4 regions of the Staphylococcus sp. TCBT05 genome follow, and region 1 is predicted to be linked to each of the others. Evidence: riboswitches for the same ligand, from Rfam matches in the RefSeq annotation. Region 1 holds a riboswitch; each other region holds the start of a gene.
What was found. A riboswitch is a leader RNA that binds a small molecule or an ion and turns the genes downstream of it on or off. The one in region 1 is predicted to bind S-adenosylmethionine.
Positions count from the first base shown of each region.

Region 2: it holds a riboswitch for S-adenosylmethionine, as region 1 does, so the genes downstream of both, ACY191_RS03295 (MetQ/NlpA family ABC transporter substrate-binding protein) here and metX (homoserine O-acetyltransferase MetX) in region 1, are expected to answer to the same signal.
Region 3: it holds a riboswitch for S-adenosylmethionine, as region 1 does, so the genes downstream of both, ACY191_RS03545 (aminotransferase class I/II-fold pyridoxal phosphate-dependent enzyme) here and metX (homoserine O-acetyltransferase MetX) in region 1, are expected to answer to the same signal.
Region 4: it holds a riboswitch for S-adenosylmethionine, as region 1 does, so the genes downstream of both, metK (methionine adenosyltransferase) here and metX (homoserine O-acetyltransferase MetX) in region 1, are expected to answer to the same signal.

Region 1 is NZ_JBUQDQ010000005.1:333,978-339,870, reverse strand. It holds gene ACY191_RS01495 (DHH family phosphoesterase) at 1-1,220, opposite strand, end outside; gene ACY191_RS01490 (DUF2232 domain-containing protein) at 1,235-2,161, opposite strand; gene metX (homoserine O-acetyltransferase MetX) at 2,499-3,467, opposite strand; SAM riboswitch class I at 3,530-3,635, opposite strand; gene ACY191_RS01480 (AzlD domain-containing protein) at 3,730-4,059, opposite strand; gene ACY191_RS01475 (AzlC family ABC transporter permease) at 4,056-4,751, opposite strand; gene serS (serine--tRNA ligase) at 5,256-5,893, opposite strand, start outside.
Region 2 is NZ_JBUQDQ010000005.1:738,883-744,775, forward strand. It holds gene galU (UTP--glucose-1-phosphate uridylyltransferase GalU) at 1-83, shown strand, start outside; gene panE (2-dehydropantoate 2-reductase) at 299-1,216, opposite strand; gene ACY191_RS03290 (CPBP family intramembrane glutamic endopeptidase) at 1,384-2,142, shown strand; SAM riboswitch class I at 2,309-2,413, shown strand; gene ACY191_RS03295 (MetQ/NlpA family ABC transporter substrate-binding protein) at 2,478-3,296, shown strand; gene ACY191_RS03300 (BglG family transcription antiterminator) at 3,495-5,360, shown strand; gene ACY191_RS03305 (fructose-specific PTS transporter subunit EIIC) at 5,444-5,893, shown strand, end outside.
Region 3 is NZ_JBUQDQ010000005.1:790,559-796,451, forward strand. It holds gene ACY191_RS03535 (PTS transporter subunit IIC) at 1-134, shown strand, start outside; gene ACY191_RS03540 (aggregation-promoting factor C-terminal-like domain-containing protein) at 691-1,452, shown strand; SAM riboswitch class I at 1,574-1,682, shown strand; gene ACY191_RS03545 (aminotransferase class I/II-fold pyridoxal phosphate-dependent enzyme) at 1,749-2,936, shown strand; gene ACY191_RS03550 (D-lactate dehydrogenase) at 2,923-3,921, shown strand; gene copZ (copper chaperone CopZ) at 3,985-4,191, opposite strand; gene ACY191_RS03560 (heavy metal translocating P-type ATPase) at 4,229-5,893, opposite strand, start outside.
Region 4 is NZ_JBUQDQ010000038.1:59,207-65,099, forward strand. It holds gene ACY191_RS07440 (alpha/beta hydrolase family protein) at 1-330, shown strand, start outside; gene pckA (phosphoenolpyruvate carboxykinase (ATP)) at 448-2,037, opposite strand; SAM riboswitch class I at 2,203-2,315, shown strand; gene metK (methionine adenosyltransferase) at 2,425-3,621, shown strand; gene ACY191_RS07455 (NERD domain-containing protein) at 3,713-4,621, shown strand; gene ACY191_RS07460 (aldo/keto reductase) at 5,102-5,893, shown strand, end outside.

The DNA.
Region 1 (5,893 bases):
ATATCCCATGCTTCATCAGAAGTAATAAATCGCTCTTTAAGTTCAGACTTTTCATTGACCGCTTCCATTACACGTCGTAAGGTTGGATCGATATCCGATTCATTCAATACTATGTAGGCATCTAAGTTATTCATCATTGCAAAGCGTGACACACCAATTGCACCACCGATTGCATCTAAATCAGGTCGTGTATGACCCATGATAATTACTTTGTCACCTTCCATTAAGATATCTTTCAAGGCATGTGAGATAACTCGAGCTCTAACACGCGTACGTTTTTCCATTGGGTCAGTCTTACCACCGTAGAAACGTACATTACCGTTCATATTTTTAATTGCAACTTGGTCACCACCACGGCCAAGTGCTAAATCTAAGCCGGATTGCGATAGTTCACCTAAGTCGATAAGATTTTCAGAGCCTTCACCGACACCAATACTCAATGTCAGTTGAGCACGATAACCCACACTCTTCTCACGGAGCTGTCCTAAAATGCTAAAGTTAGCATCTTCAATTTCCTTTAAAATACGTTGATTTAAATAAGCGACAAATTGGTCTGAACTATAACGTTTAAAGTAAACATCATGTTCCTCTGCCCATCTACTGATTACACGTGTCACCATCGAGTTGATTTCAGAACGCTGTGTATCATTCATGTTCTGTGTAATTTCATCGTAGTTATCTAAGAACAATGTCGCGATAATTGGTTTAGATTCTTCATATAAATCATTTGTCTGTACTTCTTCAGTTATATCGAAGAAATACAATACATGTTCACTTTCTGAATAACGCACACGATAGTGGTATTCATTCTCTTCAATTTCTACTTCTTGTGTTTTTTCTAATTGCTTTAAAATATTTGGATATACTTCATTAACTGGATCCGAAATCACATTACGACTCAAACGATCCGACATAAACTGGTTCATCCACTCTATGTTTTCATTTTCATCTAAGATAATCATACCGATAGGTAACGTCTTAATAGCAATATTGTTACCTGCAGAAATATGTCCACTGAGATTATTGACGTAATAGTCTAATTTCCGAAAAGCTTGTCTTACCATCCAGGCTGTCGCTATGATGACAAACACTAAAACAACGGTCGCAATTCCTGCGACTAATTGGTTAAAGATAAACCAAACAACAACGAGTGCGATTGCTGTGAGTGCCAAAATAATAAATGGTAAAATCAACGCTTTTTTAGTGGATTGACGGTTCATTTTTCCACCCCAAATCATTTTTTAATGATGCTTTTCAGGTTAAAGCATAAATCTACCAATCCAATGAGTCCCACGATATGTGTAAATGGCGTTAATATTGTCCCAATCACCATTAAAATAATCGTAAGTGCAAGCGGCATTGATTTTGCTTTTCCAAAAAAGTGAATAACACTCAACCCTTGAATATACATACATAATGATAACACAATTTCAAAGTTTAATACGACACTTTGAAAAGTACCCGATTGGGTAGCAAACATAACACAAAACAGCACAATAATATAGATGACTAATATCGAGCGTTTCATCTGCCATGCATATAATGGTTTGAATATTGGTGTAGCAACTTTGAATTTACGTAAGATTGGAAATGTAATAATAAGATTAATCAATATAAGTAGAAAAACTGCAATCACAATATAACTCGGTAATTGTACTGCAAATTGGCGGAAACCTTCTTCAAGAATCATTTTAGAATCTCCGGAGACTGCCGACTCTGTTATAAGTTGATGCATTTGTTGTTTCACTGGATTGATGATTGCAGAGGCTTTTGGTAATTTATCAAAAGTCTGTAATAACATAATCGCGATAAGTGAAACGATACTCATAAATGTAGTTGTAACATATAAAATACGTTCTTTTGACGTACGTTCTTTTAACAATTGGCCTACGATAAAGCTCAAGAAAATAATGAGGACCAATATACTTAGCACAAATATATTACCTAATAATGTTGTTAAGACAACCGATATAACCGCTGCTAAGCCAAACGACTCGTTTGATTTGTGCCATAAGATGATACCTGGTATCGTAGCAAATAATGCGAGTACCAGTCCTAGCGGTGGTAATATATGTAAAGCTAAAGCTACTACTATGAAAGCAATTATGCTAAGAATAGTTGCTTTAGGATATATTTTTGAAAACAAGTTCGCCACTCCTATACTATTTTTGACTATAACTACCATTTTAACCAATTTAAATCTTTTACACAATTTTACCGACCCATTTTATATAGAAGAATTAATGATCTGATAACATCGTTTAACATCCCCTTTGATTTACTGCAAATTCAGAAATCGTCTCTATCAAACTAGATTACTGATTACATGGATTAATGACTATTCCATCATTGCTTTTGCCTTCTAAATTCCATACTTCTCGAATCTATTATTTCAACTTTTTTAAAATCAAAAAGGGCAATGCCTAATAACAACTCACAACGAGTCAGATGTCATTATGCACTGCCCATATTTCAATAAATATTCAATAACCTCAATATTATTTACGTTTAAATTTAGATAAGTTTAAGAAATGATATAAATTAGGTGCCCAATCATTAAAATTAAGCAAGAAACCATCGTGCCCAACATTATCAGGAACAAAGAAATGTTTATGGTATTTAAAGCGTTCTCCTACTGCCTTAACTAAATCGTCTGGGTAGAGTAAATCATCGGTGAAACCCATTGTCATGACCTTTGTATCAAGTGAGCCAAACACAGCATCCACGTCATCTCTTCCTCTATCTAAATCATGGCTATCTAAGACGTCGAGCAGTGTTAAGTAACACTCAGACGCGAAATGTTGTTTAAATTTATCGCCTTGGTGTTTCTGATACGCAACTACTTGATCAGGTGTGAAACGTTTGTCATAACTTTTTGATGAACGATAGGTTAAGAATCCTAACTGTCTTGCGATACTCATTCCTTCTTTGTTATCAAGCAGAATAGCCTGTCTTGCGATTTCATTGAATGCACGACTATAAGATGACGTTCGATCAGTAGCAGCTAGGATTACTGCTTTCTCTACTTCAAATTTACGGTTATACAAAAGTTCCATCGCCTGCATGCCACCTAAAGAGCCACCGATTAATATATTAATCTTTCGATACCCTAGTGTTTCGATACCTAGTTCAATAGCTTTGACAATATCTCTCAACGTTAATTGTTTAGGAAAATCTACATCATTGAGTGCAGAACTTGAACCATATGGACTACCAATAACATTAAATGTTAAGAACTGATAATCATGAATTGGCATGTATCCACCATCAATAATTTCACGCCACCATCCAGGATCTTCATTCGTACCATATGTCAGATGATTGCCTGTTAATGCATGGCAAACTACTACAAGCGGTTGCCCTTGAAAACCCACATGCTCATAGCGTAACTTCAAATTTGCTATCGTTTCACCAGATTCAGTCGTAAATGGTCCCAATTCTAATGTATCAACCGTATAATTTGTCATTTTTTACCTCCTACTTAAATAAAAAAACTTCTCACTCTAAAAATAAGTAAGAAGTTTAACTATACTTATCATTCGAGTATCTCGTTGGTATTAGCACCGTACTACATCTTATATAGCCGGTTGCTGAAGCTTCAACGGGCCAAGTCCCTCTGCTTCTCGAAATAAGATTTTATTTTATTTATATGCATCTCATATAAAAGATGTCATAATTTTCTAATTATTGTCATTCTAACGGATATTAACTCTTACATCAATGAATTATTTAAAATAGCCATCTTAAGAGTGCCATTATTAAAATGCCTCCAATAATTGTAAAGGTTAGACTACGTGTGATAACTGCAATTAAGATTGTAGGTACCATCGTTATAATAAACGGGAAATTTAATGTGTAGCCAAGTCCATTGTCATGTTGCTCTATAACGCCATCTATAATTAATGCCGTGAATAGTGTAATTGGAATAAATGAGAGCCATTTGACGACCTTTTCAGACAACTGTATTTTCGTGATTAATATAAAAGGGATAACCCTTGTTAACCATGTAACTAACCCACACAACAAAATGATAATAAGCATATGTAGAGAAATCGTCATTTATCCATCACCACCCCAAGCATTGCCGCAACAACTGAAGCTAAAATAATCGCCAAGTATGACGGCATAAATAAACTGAACAATAACATCATAGCCACAACACAGATAATTAAGACAAAGTAAATTCTAATATGCGAGCGCTTTACCGCTTCAAATTGAGAAACCGCTAGAAAGATAAACATTGCTGTGATTGCAAAATCTAATCCTAAAGCATCCGGATGTTGTATGTATTTGCCAAATATAGCACCTGCAACAGATGACACTGTCCAAAATAAATACGCTGTAATATTTAAACCGTGTAGCCAACGATCATTTATCTTCTCACCTTTTAAATGTGGCGTGATAGCTACACCAAATGTCTCATCAGTTATAAGCGAAGAAAGCCCTAACCGATTTAACAATCCATAATCTTTATAATTCGGGGCTAATGTCATGCTTAATAAAAACATTCTCGAGTTAACTATGAATGCTGTAAGCACAATAGCCGTTATGGGTGTCCCTGAGATGACTAATGTACAAATTATAAATTGAGCAGCACCAGCGTAAATCACTAAGCACAATAATATAATTTCAAGAATACTAAAGCCAGAGGCTACAGCGACAATTCCAAATGATAATCCAACACCAGCATAGCCTAACAAAGTGGGGATACATTCTTTAACGCCTTGTTTAAATGTGATATGTTCTTTCATCATCTCACCCCTTGTTGATGTATTTTGATATTCACATTCTATTACAAACATTTAAAAACAACCATATCTTTTAGACTTCGGTATGTGTTACGTAAGACAAACTACAGTCTAAAAACGTTGCTATTACAGCAATTTTAAATTATTTTATAGACTCAGATTAATTTAGACCACCTGGCAGAAAAAGGTTTAACAACGCTACTATTAATTTGATTTTTAACCTTTTTTATATCGTTACACCTCCCCTACCCTCTTATGATAATTTGATAGTTACTTGCTTCCTGTATTTTAAAAATTAACTAGACTAAAAATTTGTTCAATATTTTGTATTAATATGGTTCACCTAATTAATAGTTAGGTAGATATGTCTTATTGCTAAATCACCATACTGAAAAAACGCAATTTGTATAAATCATGATAAATAAAAAGGCAATCTCAAAAGAAATTGCCTTTTCATTTGTCAGAGAACTGTACATCTCCGACGCTTCATTTATTATTTCATTTTAATTATTTAACTGGTCTAATTACAGTCTTGCCACCCATATAAGGAACAAGAGCTTCTGGAACAGTTACTGAACCATCTTCATTTTGATAGTTTTCGACAATAGCAGCAAAGGTTCTACCTACTGCTAAACCACTACCATTTAACGTGTGTACTAATTCTGGCTTAGCATTTTTATCTCGTTTAAATCTAATATTCGCACGTCTTGCTTGGAAGTCAGTAATGTTTGAACAAGAACTGATTTCTTTATAATCATTATAGCTTGGTAACCATACTTCTAAATCAAATGTCTTACTTGAACCAAAGCCAATGTCTCCAGTACATAAGATTACACGACGATATGGTAAGCCTAATTCTTCGAGAATTGCTTCAGCATGTGTTGTCATTTCCTCTAATGCATCAAATGAATCTTCTGGCTTTTCAAAGCGAACCATTTCAACTTTATCAAATTGATGCAAACGAATTAGACCACGTGTGTCTCTACCTGCTGATCCTGCTTCACTACGGTAACATGCTGACTGTGCAGTAAATTTCGCTGGTAATTCATCTGGAGCAATAATTTCATTACGGTAGTAGTTCGTTAATGGTACTTCCGCAGTTGGAATTGTGTATAGACCTTCCTTTTCAACTTTAAATAAATCTT
Region 2 (5,893 bases), 400 kb from region 1:
TTAAAACAACAATACAATTTGCTTTAAACAATGAAGAAATGTCTCAAGATGTTAAAGCATATATTCAATCATTAGATTTATAATTTGAGTTTATAAAGTAAATTGCTGCTAGTAATGTGGCATATCAATCAATGTAATTAGTAAAAAAAGAACGTCAATTTCTAACTAGAGCTGCAGAAATTGACGTTTTTTAATGACTGTTTATAATATTTTAAAGTGTAAAAGAATACGATGATTTGTGTGGAATCATGTATATATTTAAGTTTCGCAAAAATAATGAACTGCAATTTATCAATATTTATTGCAACATTTCTTTATAGACTTTATGATTTTGATAAATTGTTGTTAATAGTGGTGCTTGAATTTGATGTTGATCAGCTAATTTAAGCAAATGACCTTGTAAATGATCGGCTTCTATATTTAGACCTTTTTCCATATCACGCTGCATTGAAGTTTTGAAATGATAGGATAATTGGGTGAGTGCTTTCATGTATTTAGGAACGATTTGGTTATCTAAAGGTGCGCCTTCTGCACGCATAATAGTGGCTACTTCATTATATAATGATTCAATAAATTGAGTACCACCGACACTATCTCTTATTGGACCTATAGGTGCATGCATTAATGTTGTAACACCTGATAATACGGTTATCATTAAATATTTGTGCCACATTCCTTGTGTGATATTGTTGCTCAAGATAAATTGAGCCTTGGAATTTGAGAAGGCCTCCGCAATATGTTTGGCACGTTGACTATCCTCGCCATTTAATTCGCCGAAAAATAATTTGTCGAATGTACTTGTGTGAACAATCTCGCCAGAAGTATCAAGCGTGGTTTCAATTACGCAATAACCTCCCATGATATTACTTTTACCAAACTCAGATTGCAATGTAGGAATGTGTGCAATGCCATTAAGTAGAGGAATAATGACTGTATTATGATGTATAAATGGTTGTAAATCTTCGATAGCGTGTTCCAAGTGATATGACTTTGATGAGAGTAGTACAACGTCGAAAGCTTCGGCACGATCATCCCGAGTAATTAATTTAGGATTGAAGTTGAAATCACCATTTTCACTATGGATAGCTAAACCATTTCTTTCTAGGTATGACTTTCGTTTTGGACGAACTAAAAAAGTGACATCCTGACCACTTTCAGCTAAACGGCCACCAAAATATCCGCCAATACCACCAGCACCTAGGACTAGAATTCGCATATAAACACAACTCCCCTATAAATATGTATTATGGATGTAATAACTGTATACCACAATCATCCATAAATTACGCATATAAATCAATAACTATAAGCGATAAGCATTTTGAAAAACTATATATACAATTTAATTTTTATGTTATTTTAAAATGTGAAAGGGGGGATACAATGAAAATATCAGGAAAATATACATATAAATGGAAAGATATTAAATGGCTAGATTTTATTTTACCGGTTATCTATTTAGTTAGTACATTTGCATTGTCCTTAATTTGTTCGATTTTTGTATTTATTTTATATTTAGGAACTGAAAATAAGGCTTTTCAAATGAATGATCACATGTTGAATATGATACAGTTAATTGTAGATTTGATTGCCTTCATTATTTTATTTGGGACATGGATACTATTTTATAGACGATCCTTTAAGGACCGTTTGACACAAGGCATTAAACATATGAAACGGTATTGGAAATTAATTATACTCACGTTTATTGTGTTATTCATTCTAAAGGCAATTTATCCTGAATTGGTAGATTTATTTGCTCCGGAGTCTTGGAAATTTGACGAAACAGAAAATGATAAATTAATTGAGCAAATGTTTGCTACGCCATTTTCAACGTTTTTAGCATTTTTTTCTATTGTGATTATTGCGCCAATTAATGAAGAATTTTTATTTAGGCATTTGTTAATTGGTGAACTTGGTAAGAAATTCAGCTTTACGTTGATGTCTATCATTTCAGTTATCATCTTTGCTTCACTACATGTCACAGAAGCGAAATCACCTTTAGAAATTGTGATGTATTTAATTATTGCTATCGGTCTCGCGTATGTTTATTTAAAGTCAGGTCGAAAGTTGTCTGTTGCGATAGCGTTACATGCGTTAAATAATTTAATTGCATATTGTGCTATGGTATTTATGGGATGAACAGTATAGAAACATGCTATAAAGCTATAGGATTAAGCTGTTTCACATGGAACAAAAAGTTAATATAAAGCATATGAAATTGAAGCATACAGAAAATTCTAAAAATTAGATTGACTAAACATGACCAAAATGCTAGGATTAAATAAATTCAAATACATATTTATAACTCTTATCAAGAGTGGTGGAGGGATGTGCCCGATGAAACCCAGCAACCGTCGTAATACGAAATGGTGCTAATTCACAGAAAGTATTTAACTTTCGAAGATGAGAGAAGCAGAATGCCTTCTCTTTATTTAGAGAAGGCATTTTTTATATTAATAATAAGGAGAGATGACATGAAAAAATTTACATATGCAATTCTGTTATTGAGTTTAATTGGTGTTTTAGCTGCTTGTGGCAAATCAAATAGTGATGCAGCAAATAAAAAAATAACTATCGCCGCATCACCTGCACCGCACGGAGAGGTATTAGAACACGCAAAAAAAGCAATGGCAAAAAAGGGCTACGATTTAAAAATAAAAACAGTAAATGATTATAAAGTACCGAATAAATTATTAGATAAAGGTGATGTAGATGCAAACTTTTTCCAACATGTACCTTATCTTAAAGCAGAAAGAAAAGATCATAATTATAATATAGAAGAAGTGGGTAAGGTATTCACAACGCCAATGGGTGTTTATAGTCAAAAGTATAAAAATATTAAAGATATTCCAAAAGGATCTACAATTTATGTATCGAATAATCCTGCAGAAGAAGGTCGATTCTTATCATTCTTTGTTGATAAAGGATTAATTAAAATTAAAAAAGGTGTCAAAATCGAGGATGCTAAGTTTGATGATATAGTTGAGAATAAAAAACAACTTAAGTTTAATAATAAACAAGGTGCTGAATTTTTGCCTAAGACATACAAGAGTAAAGAAGGCGCAGCGGTTATTATGAATTCGAATTATGCAATTGATAATGGACTGACACCACATAAAGATGCGATTGCAGTTGAAGGGAAATCATCACCTTTTGCAAATATAATAGCAGTTCAAAAAGGGCATAAAGGTGATAAAAAGTATCAAGAATTATTAAAGGTATTACAATCCAAAGATATGAAGTCATTTATTAAAAAGAAATATGGACAAGATGTCATACCTTATGAAAAATAACTATTTAAAAAACATATTTTGATTTGAGTATATGCGTATTGTAAAAAGGTACTACTTGTAAAAATTATAAGTAGTGCTTTTTTATTATATAAAATAATGTTTTATTGTAACTTGCTCTTAATGTCAAATAGACCTACAATATAATTGCTGATATTAACTAAAATATAAACAAAAGCCTTGATGAAATGAGGTGTATATATGATAGAACGACATATTAAGATCATGCGTCTGTTTATACAGGAATCTGAAAATTACAAAAGTGCAGATGATATTGCAGCTATATTAAGTGTCTCTAATAGAACTGTGCGATCGGATATAAAGTATATCAATACATTGTTTAGCGATCCAGTAATCACTAGTGTAAAGGGTCGTGGCTTTAGATTGAATTTAGAGCAGTATCGTATTGAAACGATTGAACATTATATCAATGACTATGCCAATAAGGATAGTGAAATATTAATGAATTTAGGTTATCGGTTGTTAATGCAACACGATCCTACGACGACGGAACGTCTGATTGCTGACCTAAAGATAACTAAAAATGAATTTTTAGATTATTTACAAAGATTTGCTAATTGGTGTCAGTCATTTGATGTTCTAGTTGAAAGTGTTAGAAATAAAGGTGTATGTATTAAAGGAAATGAGATGAATATTAGAAATGCTATTTTACACTTGAGTCAACTAACATCTAAAAATAAATCGATTGAAGATATAATATTAGCCGATATTCCTAAAGTGCATTTAGAACAAATAACACAAATTATTAAGCGTGTCTTGATATATAACCATATTCAAGCAACACAAATACAGCTCAAACAGTTAATTATTCATTTAATCATTATTTATAAAAGACAAAATATTAGTTATAAAGCATGGGATATAAAACCAAAGTCATTTGAAATTGCTAATCAATGTATTACAGAAATTAATAATAGACTAGGATATGATTTGAATAGAGAGACAACAAAACTTTTTTCTTTCTTTATTAGTGATTATTTTGAACAACATGATCTTGGATTTGAACAATTATTCGTCAAAAGTTATATTGAACGGCTCATTGTTCAAATGGAGCAAAATATTGGTGTAGGTTTTACCCAAGATAGTGTATTGAGAGACAATATATTTTCACATTTTAGTAGGACATATCACAGAATAATTAAAAATGTATATATCAATAATCCTTTGACTCAAGATATAAAAAAAAACTATCCATTTATCTTTGATGCGTTATATGACATTGTGAAAGAGTTAGAAGTTGATGCCGATATTCATTTAGTAGAAGATGAAATTGCCTTTTTAGCATTACATTTTCAATCATCAGTTGAAAGAAACGAACAAGAAAAAATTAAAATAGTGATAGCTTGTTATTATGGTTTAGGTATTTCCAGTTTACTAGAAGCTAAAATTTTAAAGCTTGACGAACGTATCGAAGTGATAGATACCGTACAGCTGGATTCAGTTTATGATTATCACTTTGAAGGCATCGATGTATTAGTTACAACGCATGAGATAGAAGGTAATCATTTACCAAAGCGACTTTCTCAAGTAACAGTTTCACCTTTATTTTCAAATGAGGATGCTGAGAAAGTGAAGGTAATTATTAACCAAATCAATAATAACGTAATTAATCAAGCAGATTTATCATCAGTTCAAGTAGATGTGGTAGGAGGCGATGATGAGGTTACTGATATGGCTGTTGTTTTCGATAAGGCACAAAGTATATTAAATAATAATCATGCAATTACCGAAAGTTATATACCAAGTGCATTAGAAAGAGAAAAATTTGCTTCTACATTTATTGGAAATGCTATTAGTATGCCTCATGGCAACCCTAAAGAAGTATTGAAATCACATGTTATAGTGTTTAAACATGAACAGGGCTTGTTATGGAAACAAAATAAAGTCAAATTGGTGTTTTTCTTAGCCATTACTGAGGCTGATATACCGATAATGAAGAAAATTATACACAATATTGCAGATTTAACAGAAAATGATGTTGATCAATATTTATTGTTAGATGAGCAGGTGCTTCAGAAAAAAATCATGACTTTAATTAGAGAATAATTGCCACTAACAACGGCAATTATTATTTTTTTGCGATAAATGTATGCGGTTACAATGAAGTGGATAAGGAGGCAGATGAAATTATGAAAATTTTAGCTATAACTTCGTGCCCAAATGGGATAGCGCACACATATATGGCTCAAGAGAAATTAGAACAAGCGGCAGAACGTATGGGAGTAGAAATAAAAGTAGAGACGCAAGGTGGTGTAGGGACAGAAAATAAATTAACTACTGAGGAAATTAAAGAAGCGGATGGTATTATCATTGCTGCAGATCGCCAAGTTGACCTTACTAGATTCGATGGGAAGTACTTAGTTAATGAAAGTGTAAGGGAAGGAATACACAATCCTGAACAATTAATTCAGAGAATCATAAAAAAAGAAGCAAGTATTCATCATGAACAGTATGATGCTGATGCGAATCAAAGAACACAATCCGAAAATAAAAAGGGACTACAAGTCATTTATCAACATTTGATGAATGGTGTGTCATTTATGGTTCCCTTTATTGTAGTAGGTGGTTTATTGATGGCT
Region 3 (5,893 bases), 460 kb from region 1:
CACCACTATTGAGCCTGTTGATGGTATTTATTGCATTTTTTGTAGTGCCATTTACAATTGGTTATATTATTAATACCTTCTATATGAAAGTATTGAAATTATATGATCGAGATATTTTTAAATTCTTAGCATAATGAAAATAATTTAAAATACAGCTTAATAAAGTTAACAATTAATTGAGTCGTCTACAGGAGTAATAAAACCTGTAGACGATTTTTTCGGTAAAATTAAAGTTGAATACCGTCATGAAAGTAATAGATAGTTAGCGATTGAATTTTCAGAAAAAACAAAAATTACAAGTTTTGCCCCAATAAATATATTTTTTAACGGTTTATATTATTACAAAAGTATTACAGAAAGGATACTTGTAATAATTCAGAAAATAGTCTTAATGTGAAAAAAGTAGTAAGTTACACTGTTATAACAACATTTTACATTAAATGTTAGCGTTATCTTTGATAGTTTATGCGTAACAAAACAAAACAAAAAGATTGCAATGTTACATAATGAGCTTGCTTTTGTAAAGTTTTGTTATATACATGTAATATAAAAACGAGAAATTTATGGTATATTATTTGTGGTCAAAAAATTAGACATAAATTTTAAACAATATTAGCAGATACGATAATTTTATTAACGAAAATATAATTTACTTTTAGAAAAGAATTAAATTTGGAGGATTTTTTTATTATGAAGAAAACAATTTTAGCATCATCTTTAGCAGTAGCATTAGGTGTAACTGGATACGCAACTCAAGCAGATCAAAATCAAGCGCACGCTTCTGAGCAAAACATCGACAAAGCACACTTAGCAGAATTAGCTCAAAACAACGCTTCAGAATTAAACGAAAAACCATTACACGCTGGTGCTTACCACTATGACTTCGTATTAGGCGGATTCGAATATAAATTTGATTCAGATGGTCAATCATGGTCTTGGAGCTATGACGTTGCAGGTTCACAAAGTGCATCTACAAACGTTTCATCAAACTCAGCTCAACAAGATGTAAGTGCACAAGCATCTACAAACACTAACGAAAAATCATCTAACGAAGTAAGTTCACAACAACAATCAAGCAATGTAGAAGTTCAAGCAGTTGAAGCTCCTAAAGCTTCTTCAAACTCAAACGTTCAAACTGCTCAAACAAGCACTGCAACTAAAGCATACGAAGCTGCAAAAACACAAGCTGCTTCAACTGGTGGATCAGTTAAAGCTCAATTCTTAGCTGCTGGTGGTACTGAAGCTATGTGGAATACTATCGTATTACCTGAGTCAAGCGGTAACCCAAATGCTGTTAACGAATTAGGATACAGAGGTTTAGGTCAAACTAAAGAATCTTGGGGAACTGGTTCAGTTGCTACTCAAACTCAAGGTATGATCAACTATGCTAAAGAACGTTATGGTTCAATCGAAGCTGCATTAGCTTTCCGTTCAGCTAATAACTGGTGGTAAGATTTAATTAAATAATTAAATGATTCAACACTATATATAGAGCGACTCTTTAGAGTCGTTCTTTTTTTACATTGACAAGTTTGAATATTCTGATAAAATAATTAGTAATTTAATATGAAGCAACTTATCTAGAGAAGTTGAGGGAATTGGCCCGATGATACTTCAGCAACAGACGTGATTGACGTACTGTGCTAAATCCAACAAGCAATATTTGTCTTGAGAGATAGGTGACATATGATATGACTATATGCCGCTGAACTTCGGTATATAGTTTTTTATTTAAGGAGGGCAGTTTTATGGTAATGTCAGAAAGATTATCTCAGATACCTGACAGCTATTTTGGAAAGACAATGGGACAAAAAGTAGAACATGGCCCCTTACCATTAATTAATATGGCGGTGGGTATACCTGATGGAGAAACACCTAAGGGCATTTTAGATTGTTTTAGTAAAGCAATACATATACCAGAGAACCAAAAATATGGTGCATTTCATGGAAAAGATACCTTTAAACAAGCGATAGTTGATTTTTATCAACGTCAATATCAAGTAGCGTTAGATAAAGAAGATGAAGTATGTATTTTATATGGAACAAAAAATGGTTTAGTTAATTTACCGCAGTGTATTGTTAATCCAGGAGAAAATGTGTTGTTGCCTGACCCAGGATATACAGATTATTTAGCTGGCGTAAAATTGGCTGATGCAATTCCGGTACCACTGGTATTGAATTCTCCGGATTATTTACCTGAATGGGATAAGGTGGCACAGTCAGTCTTAGATAATACTAAATTGATATATTTAACTTATCCAAATAATCCTACGGGATCAGTTGCGACACAAAATGTATTTGATGAAGCTATAAAGCGTTTTAAGGGGACAAAAACTAAAATTGTTCATGATTTTGCATATAGTGCCTTTGGTTTTGATCATAAAAACCCGAGTATATTGCAATCACCACAAGCCAAAGATGTAGCGATTGAAATATTTTCACTATCTAAGGGCTATAATATGTCAGGATTTAGAGTTGGTTTTGCAGTAGGTAATAAAGAGGTGATTCAGGCGCTCAAAAAATTCCAAACACACACACATGCAGGCATGTTTGGTGCGTTACAAGATGCTGCAACATACGCTTTAAATCATTATGATACATTTTTAGAGGAACAAAGTGCTACCTTTAAACGCAGGAGAGATCTTTTTGAAGCAAAATTGGCTGAAAAACACATTCCATTTGAACCAATGAAGGGTGGTATATTTTTATGGTTAGCTACTCCGGAAGGTTATGATGGTGAGCAATTTGTTAAGTATTTATTAGAGGAGCAATCTATTTTAGTAGCTCCTGGCATCCCATTTGGCGAGCATGGGCGTAATTATGTCAGAATTTCACTAGCATTGAATGATGCACAACTATTAGAAGCAGCTAATCGTTTACAATCATTAAGTGCTTTATATCATAAAGAAGGAAGTGTCTGCGATGACAAAAATTAAATTGTTTGGTGTAAGAGAGGAAGATATTCCTTATATTGAAGCGTGGTCAGCACAACATAAAGTATCTGTAGATTTAGATAGTCAATTATTGACTGAATCCACGGTAGATAGTGTCCGAGGCTTTGATGGCGTGTCTGTATCACAACAAATCCCTCTGCCCGAAGTGGTTTACAAAAAAATGAATGAGTTTGGAATAAAACAAATTGCCCAAAGAAGTGCGGGGTATGATTGTTATGATTTTGAATTGGCGAATAAGTATAATTTAATCATTTCAAACGTACCTTCATATTCACCTGAGTCAATTGCAGAGTATACTGTGTCCCAAGCATTAAATTTGGTGAGAAACTTTAATGATATACAGCAAAAGACCGCAGAACAAGATTTTCGCTGGCAACCTGCCATCTTATCGCGCTCTATTAAGGATTTAACAGTAGCAGTGATTGGTACAGGACGTATTGGTAGTGTAGTTGCGAAAATATTTGCAAATGGTTTTGGTGCTAAGGTAATTGCGTATGATATTGTGAAAAATGAACAATTACAATCTATCGTGAGTTATAAAGATACAATTAAAGAAATAGTGGAAGTAGCTGATATTGTTACGGTGCACGTGCCAGCAAGTGATGAAAATCATTATTTATTTGATGAATCATTATTTAATAGTTTTAAAGAAGGTTCAGTATTTATAAATTGCGCTCGTGGGTCGATTGTGAATACCCGTGCCTTAATTGAAGCTATTGATAAAGGTATTATAAAGGGTGCAGCATTAGATACATATGAGGCTGAAAAGGGTCTATTTCCTAGTGATCAACGTGGTGTCACATTAGAAGATGAATTATTACGTTCACTTATTGAACGTAAAGATGTTATTTTATCTCCGCATATTGCTTTCTATACGGATGCTGCTGTTGAAAATTTAATAGTTGATGCTTTAGATGCAACTATTGAGGTATTACAAACAGGAGATACATCATTACGTGTAAATTGATTATAACAAAATAGAGGCTCATATCATCAACGCACTTTGATGATATGAGCCTCTATGATTGTGCTATTTTACATCATATCCTTGATCTTCAATAGCCTCTTTCATGTTAACTGTTGTAACTTGTGTTTGATCGTAATCGACTGTGACATTTCCAGCTTCAAGATTTACTTCAGCAGTTGTAACACCATCTAGATTTGTTAGTGCTCCTTCAACAGCTTGTTTACAATGATTACAACTCATACCTTCTACTGCAATGATTTCTTTAGCCATAACATTCACCTCCTTATAAATTTTTATATAGGGTTAACTATAGTTTCATTCTTTTTAAACGTAAAGCATTTGTTACTACACTGACTGAACTTAATGCCATTGCTGCGCCAGCAATCCAAGGAGCTAATAAGCCTAATGCAGCAATAGGAATGCCTGCTACATTATAACCCAATGCCCAAAATAGGTTTTGACGGATATTACGGATAGTATATTTACTTGCCTTTATGGCTTTAGGTATTAACAATAAATTGCCTCCCAGGATAGTAACATCTGCTGCTTCAATAGCAACTTCGGTACCTGTACCTATTGCAATACCTATATCTGCTTGTACTAGAGCAGGTGCATCATTTACACCATCTCCTACCATAGCTACTTTATGCTGATTTGTTTGTTGAATTTCTGCAATTTTTGCTGCCTTTTCTTCCGGTAATACTTCCGCAATAACGGTATCTATATTTACTTGTTTAGCAATAGCATGAGCTGTACGTTCATTGTCGCCTGTTAACATGACGACGTTGATGCCTAAATCATGCAATGCTTGAATTGCTTCTCGTGCATTTGATTTCACAGTATCTGCAACGGCAATTATGCCATTAATTTGATTATCGACAGCTACAAACATAGCAGTATGACCAGCTGTCTCGTAGCGTTGTAATTGTTCTATTTGCTCAGTTGTATCAATATTATATTCTGTCATTAATTGTTGATTACCTGCTAAGATATGACGATTATGAATAATAGCTGAAATACCTCTGCCAGGTATAGAAGTGAAGTGTTCAGGCTCTAACAATTTAATATCGTTATTAACAGCATGTTTCACTATAGCATCGGCTAATGGATGTTCGGATCCATTTTCTGCAGATGCAAGTAATTGTAGCGTCTCGCTATTACCATTGAATGCAGTGACTACTGGTTGACCATTTGTAATTGTCCCAGTTTTATCTAAGACTACAGTATCAATTTCATGTGTTCGTTCAATATGCTCTCCGCCTTTAAATAAGATGCCATGTTCAGCAGCTTTACCAGTTCCTACCATTATAGAAGTAGGAGTAGCAAGACCTAATGCACAGGGGCAGGCGATGACTAATACTGCAATAGCAGCAACGAGCGCAGGTTCAAATTCACCAGGTTGTACAAGTGTAATCCAGAAAATAAATGTGAGTAAAGCAATGGCTACAACAATTGGTACAAAGTAACCAGATATAATATCTGCGAGTCGTTGGATAGGAGCTTTAGAACTTTGGGCAGCTTCTACAGTTTGAATAATATTCGATAAAGCCGTATCCTTGCCGATTTTTGTTGCTTCAATAGTAATGGAACCATGTTTATTCATCGTTGCACCTATGACAGTATCATTCACATTCTTTTCAATTGGAATTGATTCACCAGTCAGCATAGATTCATCTATTGATGTTGTTCCTTTAATTATTGTACCGTCAACGGGTATCTTTTCTCCTGGCTTGATAACTAAATAATCGCCAACTTTGACTTCGTTTAATGGAACCATGATTGTTGTGTTATCTCTGATGATTCGTGCTTCTTTAGCTTGTAAGTTGACTAATTGACTTAATGCATTTGTTGTCTGTGCTTTAGCGCGTGTCTCTAAATACTTACCTAATAATATTAGTGTGATTAATACTGCACTTGTTTCAAAATAAAGATGCGGAGTGATTTGTGGTTGAATTAACCATTTAATCATTTC
Region 4 (5,893 bases), on a different contig from region 1:
CGTGTTGATTTAAGAGGAATGTTACGCAGAATGATTGGTCACCCAAAGAAAGATTATGCTGCTTATGCTAAGCGAGATGCATTGACATCAATAAACTCAGAGTGTCCGCCCATCTTCATTGTGCATGGTGGCAAGGATAAACAAGTAGGTATACATCAAGCATATCATTTAGAATGTAAATTGTCTGAAAGAAACGTGACATTTCGTACATTTTATCAAATGGATGAAGGTCATGTACCAAGACCGCCTGCAATTAAACATGCATTAAACGCTGTTAAGCAGTGGATGACGGATGTTGAAAATAATTGTATTCAGCAACACTACATTTAATATAATCGTCTTCTAAAATGAGTTGGAATATAATAGCCTGAATGTTTAAAAATATATTTATTTTTGTTAATTTATATAAAAAAAGACCGTGTGTTAGGCACACGGTCTTTTTTGGTATTATTTAAATCCACCATTTTTTGCTAGGTCAGATACTTCTTCACCAAACTTTTCAAAATTACGTTTGAAGCGGTCGATTAAATCTTGAGCTTGCGCTTTGTATTCATCTGATTTGCTCCAAGCGTTAATTGGGTTTAATAATGTTTGAGGTACATCTTCGACATGAATTGGAATATTTAATCCGAACATATCATCTTTAATGTATTCAGCATCTTTAAGTTTACCTGTAATGGCTTGGTTTACCATTTGTCTAGTGTAGTTTAAGCTGATTCTTCTACCAACACCATATTTACCACCAGTCCAACCAGTGTTTACGAGATAGACATCAACATCATGTTTATCGATTAGGTCTCCGAGTAAATCTGCATATACCTTTGCATTTAATGGCAAGAAAGGTGAGCCGAAGCATGTTGAGAATGATGGTTCAGGTTCTGTAACGCCACGTTCAGTACCTGCTAATTTAGCAGTGAACCCACTTAAGAAATGATACATTGCTTGATCTTTAGATAATTTGGAAATTGGAGGTAATACACCAAATGCATCTGCAGTTAAGAATATAATTGTATTAGGATGTGCAGCTTTTGATGGTGTTACAATGTTATCAATATGATTGATAGGGTATGCAGCACGTGTATTCTCTGTGTATTTATTATCATCGAAATCTACATCACCGTCTTCATCAACGACAACGTTTTCTAAAATTGTTCCATACTGGATAGCGTCGTAAATTTGTGGTTCCTTTTTATATGAAAGGTTAATTGCTTTTGCATAACAACCACCTTCAATATTGAAGATCCCGTTGTCATTCCATCCGTGCTCATCATCACCAATTAATTTACGTGTAGGATCTGCGGATAACGTTGTTTTACCTGTTCCTGAAAGACCGAAGAATAGTGCAACATCGCCTTTTTCGCCGACGTTAGCAGAGCAATGCATACTCATAATATTATCTTTCGGCAACAGGTAATTCATTACAGAGAAAATACCTTTTTTCATTTCACCTGCATATTCAGTACCACCGATTAAAATAACTTTGTGTTTAAATGAAGTAATGATAAATGTTTCAGAATTTGTACCATCTACTTCTGGATTAGCTTTAAAATGTGGCGCTGACACGATTGTGAAATTAGCTTTAATTTCTTGTGCTTCTTCTTTAGATTTTGGACGTATAAACATGTTTTGGGCGAATAAATTATGCCAAGCAAGTTCATTGATTACTGTTAACTTTAACTGTGATTCTTCGTCACTACCTGCATAACCATTAAAGACATAAAGTTCGTCCTTTTGATCTAGGTATTCAAGAACTTTGTCATATAATTTTAAAAATGTTTCCTCTTCGATAGGTTGGTTGATATTACCCCAATCGATAGAATCTCTATAAGATGGTTCTGTCACGATGAATTTGTCTTTAGGTGAACGTCCAGTATATTTACCAGTCTTTGCATTAATTGCTCCAAGTTCTGTTAATTCACCCTCACCATTATTTAAAATCTTGTTATACAATTGTGTTGTAGAAAGTTGGAATAATGATGACGTTTTGCCCAAAATGTTTTCGATTTTATTAGTGTATGTGTATGTATCTACAGCCATACTCAATCCCTCCAAAGTTATTTGTATTGTAAGCCTTTACAATTAAAAAGTATAACACATATGATTTATTAGTACACATCATTTTAAAGGGAATTTAAAATTTATATTAATAAATGTTAAATTGACATTATTACTTAACTTCGGTACTATAGTGATTAACGGATTCTCTTATCCTGAGAGGCGGAGGGACATGGACCCAATGAAGCCCAGCAACCTCTTCTTAATACGAAGAAAGGTGCCAAACCGTTTGCAGACAAATACCGTCTGAACGATAAGAGCGAATGGACGTATTAGGGCCTTCTCTCTATTTAATATAGTGAAAAGGCCCTTTTTTAATGAGCTCACAGTATAGAGAATATTCGTAATTTAAAACTAAAGGAGCAAATTATGACTTACAATAGAAGATTATTCACATCAGAATCTGTAACAGAAGGACATCCAGATAAAATTGCCGACCAAGTTTCAGATGCGATTTTAGATGAAATATTAAAGGATGACCCAAATGCACGTGTAGCTTGTGAAACGACAGTTACGACTGGTATGGCGTTAATTTCAGGTGAAATATCAACAACTACTTATGTTGATATTCCTAAGGTAGTAAGAGAGACAATTAAAGAGATTGGCTATACGCGTGCTAAATTTGGTTATGATAGTCAAACAATGGCAGTATTAACAGCGATAGACGAACAATCACCTGACATCGCTCAAGGTGTGGATACCGCATTAGAATATCGCGATGATTTATCTGAGGCGGAAATAGAGGCGACAGGTGCCGGAGACCAAGGCTTAATGTTTGGCTATGCAACAAATGAAACAGATACTTATATGCCATTGCCAATTTTCTTATCTCATCAATTATCTAAACGTTTATCAGACGTAAGGAAGGATGGCATATTAGACTATCTTCGCCCAGATGGTAAAGTGCAAGTAACTGTTGAATATGATGAACATGATAAACCAAGCCGTATTGACACAATTGTAGTTTCTACGCAACATGCTGAAGATATTGAATTAGAACAAATTCAAAATGATATTAAAGAGCATGTTATTTATCCAACAGTTCAAAAAGATTTACTAGATGAACAAACAAAATTCTACATCAATCCTACTGGTCGATTTGTAATTGGTGGACCTCAAGGAGATGCGGGCTTAACAGGTCGTAAGATTATTGTAGATACGTATGGCGGATATGCACGCCATGGTGGTGGATGCTTTAGTGGTAAGGATCCTACAAAAGTTGACCGTTCAGCAGCATATGCAGCACGTTATGTAGCTAAGAACATTGTTGCAGCAGGATTAGCTGATAAATGTGAAGTGCAACTTGCTTACGCAATTGGTGTTGCAGAGCCAGTTTCTATATCAATCGATACATTTGGTACAGGAAAAGTGAATGAAAGTGTGTTAGTTGAAGCGGTTAGAACTCACTTTGATTTAAGACCGGCAGGAATTATAAAAATGTTAGATTTAAAACATCCTATTTATAAACAAACTGCAGCATATGGTCATTTTGGTCGTACGGATGTGTTGTTACCATGGGAGAAACTTGATAAAGTCAACTTATTGAAAGATTCTGTACAAGCATAATAAATTGCCTTAAGTGTATAGTTTACACTCGAATAAACAGATGATTTCCATTATAATAAAGTTACTGATCACATAAAGGAGCGTTATTGTTATGAACTCATTGGGACCTTTAGAAATTGGTTTAATCGTGGCAATTATCGTAGCAATTATTTGTTTGATTTTATTTATTGCTGCTTTAAACAGTAAGAAGAAAGCACAGAAAAAGATTGAAGAACAATATCAATCTAAAGAACAAAAGTTAAAAGAAGCACACGAAGAAGAATTAGAAAAAGAAAGAATCGAAAATAAAAAGACTGTTACAAAACAAAAAGAAGAATATGATGCGACAGTCAATACTAAAGATAGAGAAATTGATGCACTGAAACTTTTCTCAAAAAATCATAGTGAGTATGTAACAGATATGAGATTGATTGGTATTCGGGAACGCTTAGTAAATGAAAAGCGAATTAGACCTGAAGATATGCATATTATGGCCAATATCTTTTTACCACGAAATGAATTTAGTGATGTGCAACATATCAGTCATTTAGTATTAACACGTACAGGGTTATATATAATCGATTCCCAATTGTTAAAAGGTCATGTCTATAATGGCATCAGTGCAAATCAATTCAAAGATCAACCAATGATTGAGCAAGTCTTCGATACATTAGATCTTGATAAGCAAAAGGCTCAAACATTAGTATTAGATCAAAATGATGATAAGAAATCATTGAATTTTGTAAATTATACTGAGCATATTAATGATATTGAAAAGTTAGCAGGCGATATTCAAACAGAATTGAACTTGAAATTCACACCGACGACTATCTTGTACTTTAATCCGAAGAATGAAGGTGCTGTTACAATCACAAACTATGCACAAAGTTCAAATTCTAAAGTGCTTGTTGGTCCAGAACAATTGGATGAATTCTTTAATAAGTTTGTCTTCCATGGTCGAATTCAATACACTGTCGAAGATTTACAACGCATTATGGATGAAATTGAATCTTTTAATTAATATCTTTGCTAAAGTAACGTAATCAATTTTCTGAAATGAATAGAGTGGTTGGGACTTAAATCATCCATTCTCAAATAAAAGAGAGCTAATCCATTGTTGATTAGCTCTTTTTTTTATATTTAAATTTGGTTCGTAATATATGTAGATAACAAAAAATAATAAATTCCGTGTAATTAATTGTAGCGTAGATAAATTTAATTTGAAGTTTTTGATTTGAAAATACATCATCATGTGGAGTATCTGGCGAGAGGCCTAAGTGAAAAATGCTAGGCAAAGACCAATGGTGAGATGACATGCTAGGAAAACGAACTGAGAAAACTATGATAAATTAAAGTTTGGAAGTAGTAAATATGTGCAATACATATTAGTGATTAACGTAATAAATAGCTAATTTATTTGGTTATGAAGCTTTTTGATTTATATGACTTACGAAATTGTATATCATGTAAGATAAGTAAAGTAAAAAAGGGGATATGAACATTGGAAAATATTACGTTTTACAATGGCAATGAAATGCCGATACTTGGATTAGGTACATTTAGAGTAGATAATAGCGATCAATGTAAAGAAGCAGTAAAACATGCTATAGAGAGTGGATATCGCCATATTGATACAGCTATGATTTATGAAAATGAAGAAAAAGTTGGCGAAGGTATTGCTGAAGCGTTAGAATCTACTGGTATTGACCGAAGCGAACTATTTATTACTTCGAAGTTATGGTTAGCAGATTATGGCAGAGACAATGTTGCAGATGCTTATGCAACGAGTTTAAAAAAATTAGGATTAGACTATTTAGATTTGTATCTTATGCATTGGCCAGGTACTGATGAAGCGTTAATGATTGATACATGGCAAGGTATGGAAGATTTATATAAAGATAATAAAGTTAAAAATATCGGTGTTAGTAACTTTGAACCAAGTCATTTGGATGCACTATTAGCTCAAGTTTCAATTAAACCAGTGATTAATCAAGTTGAATTTCACCCATACTTACTGCAACAAAAATTAAGAAACTATCTAGAAGTTCAAAATATCCATTCTGAGTCATGGTCACCATTAATGAATGCACAAATCTTAGAAGATGAGACAGTGCAACAAGTTGCTACAGAAATTGGTAAAACACCAGCTCAAGTAGTTATTAGATGGAATATAGACCATGGTGTCGTTGTTATACCAAAATCTGTGACGCCATCTAGAATTGAAGAAAACTTAAATGTCTTTGACTTTAAATTGACTGCAGAGCAAATTGAAAAATTAGACCAGTTAAATGAA